Regions from separate parts of the Enterobacter sp. CFEC122 genome, predicted to be linked through region 1. Evidence: predicted binding sites of a transcription regulator. Region 1 holds the regulator's gene; the other holds the start of a gene.
What was found. The regulator PurR, encoded in region 1, represses purine synthesis genes. The targets are predictions, from matches to a motif close to CANGCAAACGTTTGCNTG.
Positions count from the first base shown of each region.

Region 2: the regulator PurR is predicted to act here: its motif matches at 1,793-1,810, upstream of ACVCAM_RS02395 (nucleoside-specific channel-forming protein Tsx).

Region 1 is NZ_JBRIQR010000011.1:20,378-24,605, forward strand. It holds gene ACVCAM_RS09655 (MFS transporter) at 1-376, opposite strand, end outside; gene cydH (cytochrome bd-I oxidase subunit CydH) at 540-629, opposite strand; gene purR (HTH-type transcriptional repressor PurR) at 927-1,952, shown strand; gene punR (DNA-binding transcriptional activator PunR) at 1,970-2,881, opposite strand; gene punC (purine nucleoside transporter PunC) at 2,996-4,195, shown strand.
Region 2 is NZ_JBRIQR010000002.1:112,333-116,560, forward strand. It holds gene ACVCAM_RS02390 (helix-turn-helix transcriptional regulator) at 2-682, shown strand; gene ACVCAM_RS02395 (nucleoside-specific channel-forming protein Tsx) at 770-1,654, opposite strand; gene ACVCAM_RS02400 (SadB/YajI family lipoprotein) at 1,925-2,464, opposite strand; gene nrdR (transcriptional regulator NrdR) at 2,617-3,066, shown strand; gene ribD (bifunctional diaminohydroxyphosphoribosylaminopyrimidine deaminase/5-amino-6-(5-phosphoribosylamino)uracil reductase RibD) at 3,071-4,174, shown strand.

The DNA of each region.
Region 1 (4,228 bases):
TGTGTTTCGGCACCACGCTTGCCGCCACAACCGACCCCAGCCCAAAGAACGCGCCGTGGTTAAGGCTGGTCAGAATACGCGAAAGCATCAACGTGGTGTAGTCCGGCGAAATGGCCGAAAGCACGTTGCCGAGGGTGAAAATCGCCATCAGGAAAATCAGCGCATTGCGGCGCGCGCGGTGTGAAAGGAGAAGCGTCATCAGCGGCGCCCCCACCATCACGCCAATGGCGTAGGCGCTGATTAACATGCCGGCCGCAGGGATCGAGACGTCCACGCCGCGGGCGATAACGGGCAGTAACCCCATCGGGGAAAATTCAGTGGTGCCAATCCCAAAAGCGCCAATCGCCAGGGCCAGCAGGGGAAAATTGATTTTCATGCGTCAACTCCGGATGCCGTGTCATGTGGTGACACAGAACAAAGAAGCGGAAAGCATGACATCAATCACAAAAAATGAGAAGTTTACAAAATGGCAAAAGATTTTTGCCTTAGGAGTAACAATCGAGGTGAGCGGGAGGGAGAAGGCTCTCCCTCCGCGTAAATCAGTGCAGCGCGGCCGTCAGACCCGCCGCGACAATCAGAGCCAGCACAACCACGGTGGTGAACAGCGAAAACTTCAGATCGGAACTCATCAATTTTTCTCCTTTTAATCCCCCCACGAAAAGTGAGCCTGCTCATTTTTGCATAATTTACGTCAAAAATCTTCCTAGATTTAGGCTGATAAACACTTTACCTCTTCCCCTTTTCATCAAGATAGGACAAAATTCCACGCTAAATTTATTAGCGTACCGGCCATTGACCCCCTCCTGACGTCCCGTGTCGTTTTCCCGGCGTGCCGCAATTCAAGATTGCGTGATAAGGGTGAGAGAAGGCAAACGTTTACCTTCAAGTTTTTCAGGAGTTTAGGATATGGTCTGGAGTGACATTTAATGGCAACAATTAAAGACGTAGCAAAACGCGCAAACGTTTCCACTACAACCGTATCACATGTAATTAACAAAACCCGCTTTGTGGCGGAAGAGACGCGCAACGCCGTCTGGGCAGCGATCAAAGAGCTGCACTATTCGCCAAGTGCGGTTGCGCGCAGCCTCAAGGTTAATCACACCAAATCCATTGGATTGCTGGCGACCAGCAGTGAAGCGGCCTATTTTGCCGAGATCATAGAAGCGGTAGAGAAGAACTGCTTCCAGAAAGGCTATACCCTGATTCTGGGCAACGCGTGGAACAGCATAGAAAAACAGCGCGCCTACCTGTCGATGATGGCGCAAAAGCGCGTCGATGGCCTGCTGGTCATGTGTTCCGAGTACCCGGAATCCGTGCTGTCGATGCTGGAAGAGTATCGCCATATCCCCATGGTGGTCATGGACTGGGGTGAAGCGCGCGCGGACTTCACCGACTCCGTTATCGACAACGCCTTCGAAGGCGGTTACATGGCGGGTCGTTACCTGATCGAACGCGGTCACCGCGAGATTGGCGTGATCCCCGGTCCGCTGGAGCGTAACACCGGCGCGGGCCGTCTGGCCGGTTTTATGAAAGCGATGGAAGAAGCGCTCATCACCGTGCCGGAAAACTGGATCGTGCAGGGCGACTTTGAGCCGGAATCAGGCTACCGCGCGATGCAGCAGATCGTTTCCCAGCAGCACCGCCCGACCGCCGTTTTCTGCGGCGGTGACATCATGGCCATGGGCGCGCTCTGCGCCGCCGATGAGCTGGGTTTGCGCGTACCGCAGGATATTTCCGTGATCGGGTATGACAACGTGCGTAACGCGCGCTTCTTCACCCCGGCGCTGACAACCATTCACCAGCCAAAAGATTCGCTGGGCGAAACGGCCTTCAATATGCTGCTGGACAGAATCGTCAACAAGCGCGAAGAGTCGCAGTCCATTGAAGTTCACCCGCGCCTGATTGAACGCCGTTCCGTTGCGGACGGTCCGTTCCGCGACTACCGTCGTTAATCCCTTGACGGGGCCAGCTACGCTGGCTCCCGTAACCATTCCCGGTTTAGGGTTTCGCTGTCCCCCAGATAATCCAGCAGCCAGGCCATGGCGGGCGAGACATCATTTTGTTGCCAGGTCAGGCAGCAGGCTGCGTCCGGGAACGGATTCTCCAGCGTCAGTTCAACCCATTCTCCGGTATCGATGCGTGGACGCGCAAAATGAGCGGGCACCATCGCGACGCACAGCCCGGCGCTGAGGCACGTCGCCGATGATTCCCAGTCAGGAGCCACCACCCGCCGCTGGTTATCCAGAAGCCAGGTGATACGCTTGGGCAATGAACGGGACGTATCCTCCAGCACCAGCGACGGCCAGTTGCGCAGCGTATCGTCGCTCAGCGGACCTTCCATCGCTGCCAGAGGATGATCGCTGGCCACCACGCATTTCCAGCTCAGCATCCCCATGTCGCGAAAGGCGTAACGTCCCCCGACCGGGATCGCCTGCGTCGCGCCAATCGCCATCTCCGCCCTGCCGTCCGCCAGCGCATCCCAGACGCCGTTGAACACCTCCTGCGAGACCCGTAGCTCGACGTCAGAGAAATGACGATAGAAATCCACGATCATCTGCCGGGTGCGTTCCGGCTTCACGATGTTATCTACCGCGATGGCGAGATGCCCCCGCCAGCCGTTGGCGATCTGCTGACACTGTTCGCGGGTGATCTGCATTTTTTTGATAACAGAACGCCCTTCTTTCAAAAACCATGCTCCGGCGGGCGTTAATTCCACGTCGCGATGCCGCCGTTCAAACAGCGGAACCGCCAGCCACTCCTCAAGCTGACGCACCGTGTAGCTGATGGCCGAAGGGACGCGGTGCAACTCCTGCGCTGCACCGCTAAAGCTGCCGTTACGCGCAACAGCATCGACCACTTCAAGAGAATAATCTGACCACATTTTCTGCCTGCAAAAAATTTGAATGCACACGCCAAATATTAGCGTTTCACAAGCCGCTTTGCACTCCCTACACTCTGCGCCAACGTACACCTGCCTCCTCAGGAGAATAAAAGAATGCAACCCAGGAAAGGATTTTTAGTCTGGCTCGGCGGCTTAAGCGTGCTGGGCTTTTTGGCCACCGACATGTACCTGCCCGCGTTTGCCGCGATGCAGGAAGACCTGCAAACCCCTGCCGCGGCCATCAGCGCCAGCCTGAGCCTGTTCCTTGCCGGTTTTGCTTTCGCCCAGCTGCTCTGGGGACCGCTCTCGGATCGCTTCGGTCGTAAACCGGTGCTGCTGCTGGGTCTGGCCATTTTTGCCGTGGGCTGCCTGGGGATGCTGTGGGTGCGCGATGCTACCTGGCTGCTGGTGCTGCGCTTCGTTCAGGCCGTGGGCGTCTGTGCTGCGGCGGTGACCTGGCAGGCGCTGGTGACCGACTCCTACCCGGCTAACCGCACAAACCGTATTTTCGCCACCATTATGCCGCTGGTGGGCCTCTCCCCTGCCCTGGCTCCGCTGCTGGGCAGCTGGATCCTCGCGCACTTTGACTGGCAGGCCATTTTTGCCACGCTGTTTGCCATCACGCTGGTGCTGATGCTGCCGGCGTTTGCCCTTAAGCCCGCGCATAAAAAAGAGGCGCATGCCGACGCGACGCCGATTACCTTCACCTCCCTGCTGAGCGCCAAAGCGTATCGCGGGAATGTCCTGATTTATGCCGCCTGTTCGGCCAGCTTCTTCGCGTGGCTCACCGGCTCGCCGTTTATTCTGCACGATATGGGCTACAGCCCGGCGGCCATCGGTCTGAGCTATGTTCCGCAGACCATCGCGTTCCTGGTGGGCGGGTACGGCTGCCGCGCGGCGCTGCAAAAATGGGAAGGTCAGCAGATGCTGCCATGGCTGCTGGTGCTGTATGCCCTGAGCGTTATCGGGACCTGGGCCGTCGGGTTTATTCCGGGCGCGGGCCTGGCTGAAATTTTGATCCCCTTCTGCGTGATGGCCGTGGCGAACGGGGCGATTTACCCTATCGTTGTGGCACAGGCGTTACGTCCGTTCCCGCAGGCGACAGGCCGCGCCGCCGCGCTGCAAAATACCCTGCAGCTGGGTCTGTGCTTCCTCGCAAGTCTGGTGGTCTCGGCGCTGATTGCCACGCCGCTGTTGACCACCACCAGCGTGATGCTGTTCACCGTAGCGCTGGCGGTATTGGGTTACCGCATGCAGGCGTCCGCGCAGCGCGAGCAGGATAACGGCGCGCAGGTGGAAACTTCGCATGCCTGATTGCGCCAGAAATCATGTTACATTTCAGTGATT
Region 2 (4,228 bases), on a different contig from region 1:
AATGACCCGACGCGCTGACCGTTTGTTTCAGATTGTGCAGATCCTGCGGGGCAGGCGTCTGACAACGGCAGCGCATCTGGCGGACCGGCTTGGCGTGTCCGAGCGCACGGTCTACCGCGATATCCGCGACCTGTCGCTTTCCGGCGTGCCGGTGGAAGGTGAGGCGGGGAGCGGATATCGGCTTATGTCGGGCTTTGACCTGCCGCCGCTGATGCTGACAAATAAGGAGTCCGAGGCGCTGATCGTTGCGATTCGCCTGCTCAAAACCTGGGGAGGGGAATCGCTGTCGCGCGAGCTGGAGTCGGCTCAGGAAAAGGTGCTGGCGATTCTGCCCGAGGAGAGTCGTCGAAAGGCGGAGCAGACGCGGATCTACGCCCCGGATTTTTGCATGCAAAGCCACTCCCGCAGCGATTTTGACAGGATCCATCAGGCAATTTCCGCTCAGCAGGTGCTGGCGCTGCATTACCGTGATGAAGCAGGACAGCTGTCTAATCGTGAGGTTCAGCCTCTGGGGCTGTTCTTCTGGGGAGAGCGCTGGCTGCTGGCGGCGTGGTGTGAACGGCGCGATGACTATCGCTGTTTCCGGCTCGACAGATGCCTCAATATTGTGGCTACGGAAAGGCGGTTTAGCGAAAGTGCGGACAGGTCTTTGGCGGATTTTTTGCGCAAGGTGAGGCAGTAAAAAGCCGGGTGGCGGCTACGCCTTACCCGGCTACATTTGGCTCGTAGGCCCGGTTTGCGTAGCGCCACCGGGCGAAACCCGCACTGATTAGAAGTTGTAACCTACAACCAGGTAACCACCCCAACCGGTAGATCGGACGCTGAAGTCGCCGTTGCCGAAGTTCAGGCTGGCGTCGTCGTTCCACTGACCACCGTTGTGCCAGTAACGTGCCACAACAGAGTAGTGCCAGTGATCGTAGTTCAGCGCCAGAATGTGGCTGGAGGCGATGGAGTTATTGGTACGCGCTTTCTTACCGTTCAGGTCACGGAAATCGTTGTCACCCAGGTCTGAGCCCCAGTCAAAGTTGGTGAAGCCGATATAGCTCAGGTTACCGCCCCACAGTTGGGTAATTGGCACAAAGTATTTCACTTTGAAACGGTAGCCATCCCACTCGTTTTCGTTCGCGGCACCGTAGTTCTGCCACTGATACTTAGCGTACACGTTCAGAGACAGGCTCATTGGCAGACCGGTGTCGATGTCCGTACCCAGACCCATGTACCAGGTGCTTTGTTCCTGAGAATCGTTGCGGCCCATGTCGTAAATGTAGTTATTCGCGAAGTACCACTCTTTGAACGGCCCGAAGCTTAGGTCGGTGCCGGTCAGCTTATCGATAGAGAAGCGTGGTTCGATTTCCATAAACAGCGGAGAGCCGTTGTTCCAGATACCTTTCGCATCGGTGTTACCACCAAAGAATACTGGCAGATCGACGTAGCCGTAGAAATCAAACCAGTCTTTCTTGGCGAACGCTTCATATTCCAGGTAGGTATCGTTACGAATCTGAGGTCCGAAACGCGTGTGGTAGCTGCCGACCACGTTAACGCTCTGGTGCCACCAGTCGGAGAGGTATTGTGGTTTGTCGTTTTCCGCTGCGTTAACAGTGAAAGAAGAGGACAGTGCCAGCACGGCGCCAGCTGCGAGTAATGTTTTTTTCATAATCATGCCACTGATTGAAATTCCCTTCCGGGAGTGAAAAATGCGCGAATTGCGTTTCTAAATATTTCGTGTTTCTGCGGTGCCTATTATAGGAATCCCTGCTCACAAAAATATGTGTTGTTTCACATATCTCTCATACACGTAATCGATTGCGTTCACGTTTGCGTACTTTAAACGGCCGGGATTGTAGCGGCAATCATTTATGTTGCCAATCCATACGAAATGTAAATGTTAGCGGAGTGACATTTCACTCCGCTAAAAAAGAGAGGATTACTGCGCGGCGGGTTGAATGTCGTGAATGCGGATAAAGCCTAACTGTTCCGGCGTAAGGCCACTTAACTGAAGCGGAATATCCACATCACTGGGTGCTAAAACACTGGCCGGGGCGGTGAAGAGCTGATTCTTCACGTTCACCTCCTGGTAGTTCTCCGTGGTGCCCTGGATCTGGCCCCACTCGACGGTGCCGCTGAAGGCCGGAAGCGGATCGTTGGACTCTCCCTTGATGCGTAATGTTGCGCGAGTACCATCGGCATTCGCCGCCACATTCACCAGAGACATTTTTAGCGTGCCAATCTGGCTGTTCAGCAGGGCAGGCGTATTCGCCCCCGGCAGCAGGTACACCCCGCTGGTAGATTTCGCGTTCAGCGCATTTTGCTGGGTGATCTTCACCGTTTCTTTGTTTAGCTTGTCCATCGCCGTATTGAGCGTATTGACGCTCTGTTTCATCTGACGGACTTCGGTTTGCTGTGCACAGGCGCTAAGGGTGAAGAGGCTCCCCACCAGCAATATTTTCAGGTAACGTCTTGTCATTGCGTTTATTTCCTTGAAATAACGGATCGTCCTAATGGTAGCCAGCATCATTGTGTCAGACATAGATCCTTTTTCTCAAAAAGCTCTTCCTTTGTTGTCAGGCCAGTTCAGGGTAAAATGAAAATCAGTTAACCAGATAACAGGGATACCGTATGCATTGCCCATTCTGCTCCGCTGTGGATACCAAAGTCATCGACTCTCGCCTTGTGGGCGAAGGGTCTTCAGTGCGCCGTCGTCGGCAGTGTCTGGTGTGTAACGAGCGTTTCACGACCTTTGAGGTGGCAGAGCTGGTCATGCCGCGCGTGGTTAAAAGTAACGACGTACGTGAGCCGTTTAACGAAGAGAAACTGCGCAGCGGAATGCTGAAGGCCCTTGAAAAGCGTCCCGTCAGCGCGGACGACGTGGAGATGGCGTTAAACCACATAAAATCTTACCTTCGTGGTTTGGGTGAGCGTGAAGTGCCCAGCAAGATGATTGGCAACCTGGTAATGGAGCAGCTGAAAAAGCTCGATAAGGTCGCCTATATCCGCTTCGCCTCGGTCTACCGCAGCTTCGAAGATATCAAAGAGTTTGGCGAAGAGATCGCCCGCTTACAGGATTAAGCTCATGCACGATGAGATGTACATGGCGCGAGCCATGAAGCTGGCGCAGCGCGGTCGTTTTACGACCCATCCCAACCCGAACGTCGGGTGCGTTATCGTTAAAGATGGCGAGATCGTGGGGGAGGGCTTTCACTATCGTGCAGGCGAGCCGCATGCTGAGGTTCATGCCCTGCGCATGGCCGGCGAGAAGGCGCGCGGTGCGACGGCCTACGTTACGCTGGAGCCCTGCAGCCATCACGGGCGTACGCCACCGTGCTGCGACGCGCTGATTGCCGCGGGGGTGTCGCGCGTGGTTGCATCGATGCAGGACCCGAATCCGCAGGTGGCCGGACGAGGTCTGTATCGTCTGCAGCAGGAAGGCATTGACGTCAGCCATGGCCTGATGATGCAGGACGCGGAAGCGCTCAACAAAGGTTTCCTGAAGCGCATGCGTACCGGGTTCCCGTATATCCAGCTTAAGCTGGGTGCCTCGCTGGACGGTCGTACGGCGATGGCAAACGGCGAGAGCCAGTGGATCACGTCGCCGCAGGCAAGGCGCGATGTGCAACGTCTGCGTGCGCAAAGCCATGCTATTCTCACCAGCAGTGAAACCGTTCTGGCTGACGATCCGGCCATGACCGTGCGCTGGGACGAGCTGAATGCCGATACCCAGGCTCTGTATCCGCAGGAGAACCTGCGTCAGCCGCTGCGTATTGTCATTGATAGCCAGAACCGCGTGACGCCGGAGCACCGCATCGTCCAGCAGCCAGGGGAAACCTGGATTGCGCGCACCAAAGAAGATACGCGCGCATGGCCGGAAGGCGTACGCAGCATCATAGTGCCGGAGCATAACGGGCATCTGGATCTGGTGGTGCTGATGATGCTGCTCGGCAAGCAGCAGGTGAACAGCATCTGGGTCGAAGCGGGCCCGACGCTTGCCGGCGCGCTGCTTCAGGCGGGGCTGGTGGATGAGCTTCTCGTCTACGTTGCGCCTAAACTGTTGGGCAGTGACGCGCGCGGCCTGTTTGTGCTGCCCGGCCTTGAAAAACTGGCCGATGCACCACAACTCAAATTTAGCGAGATTCGTCCGGTGGGTCCGGATGTCTGCCTCCACTTAACGACAGCGTAATTGCTCCCGAAATAGGGAAGCAGTGCGCAAAGTATTATGATAAAATCCGCCCCC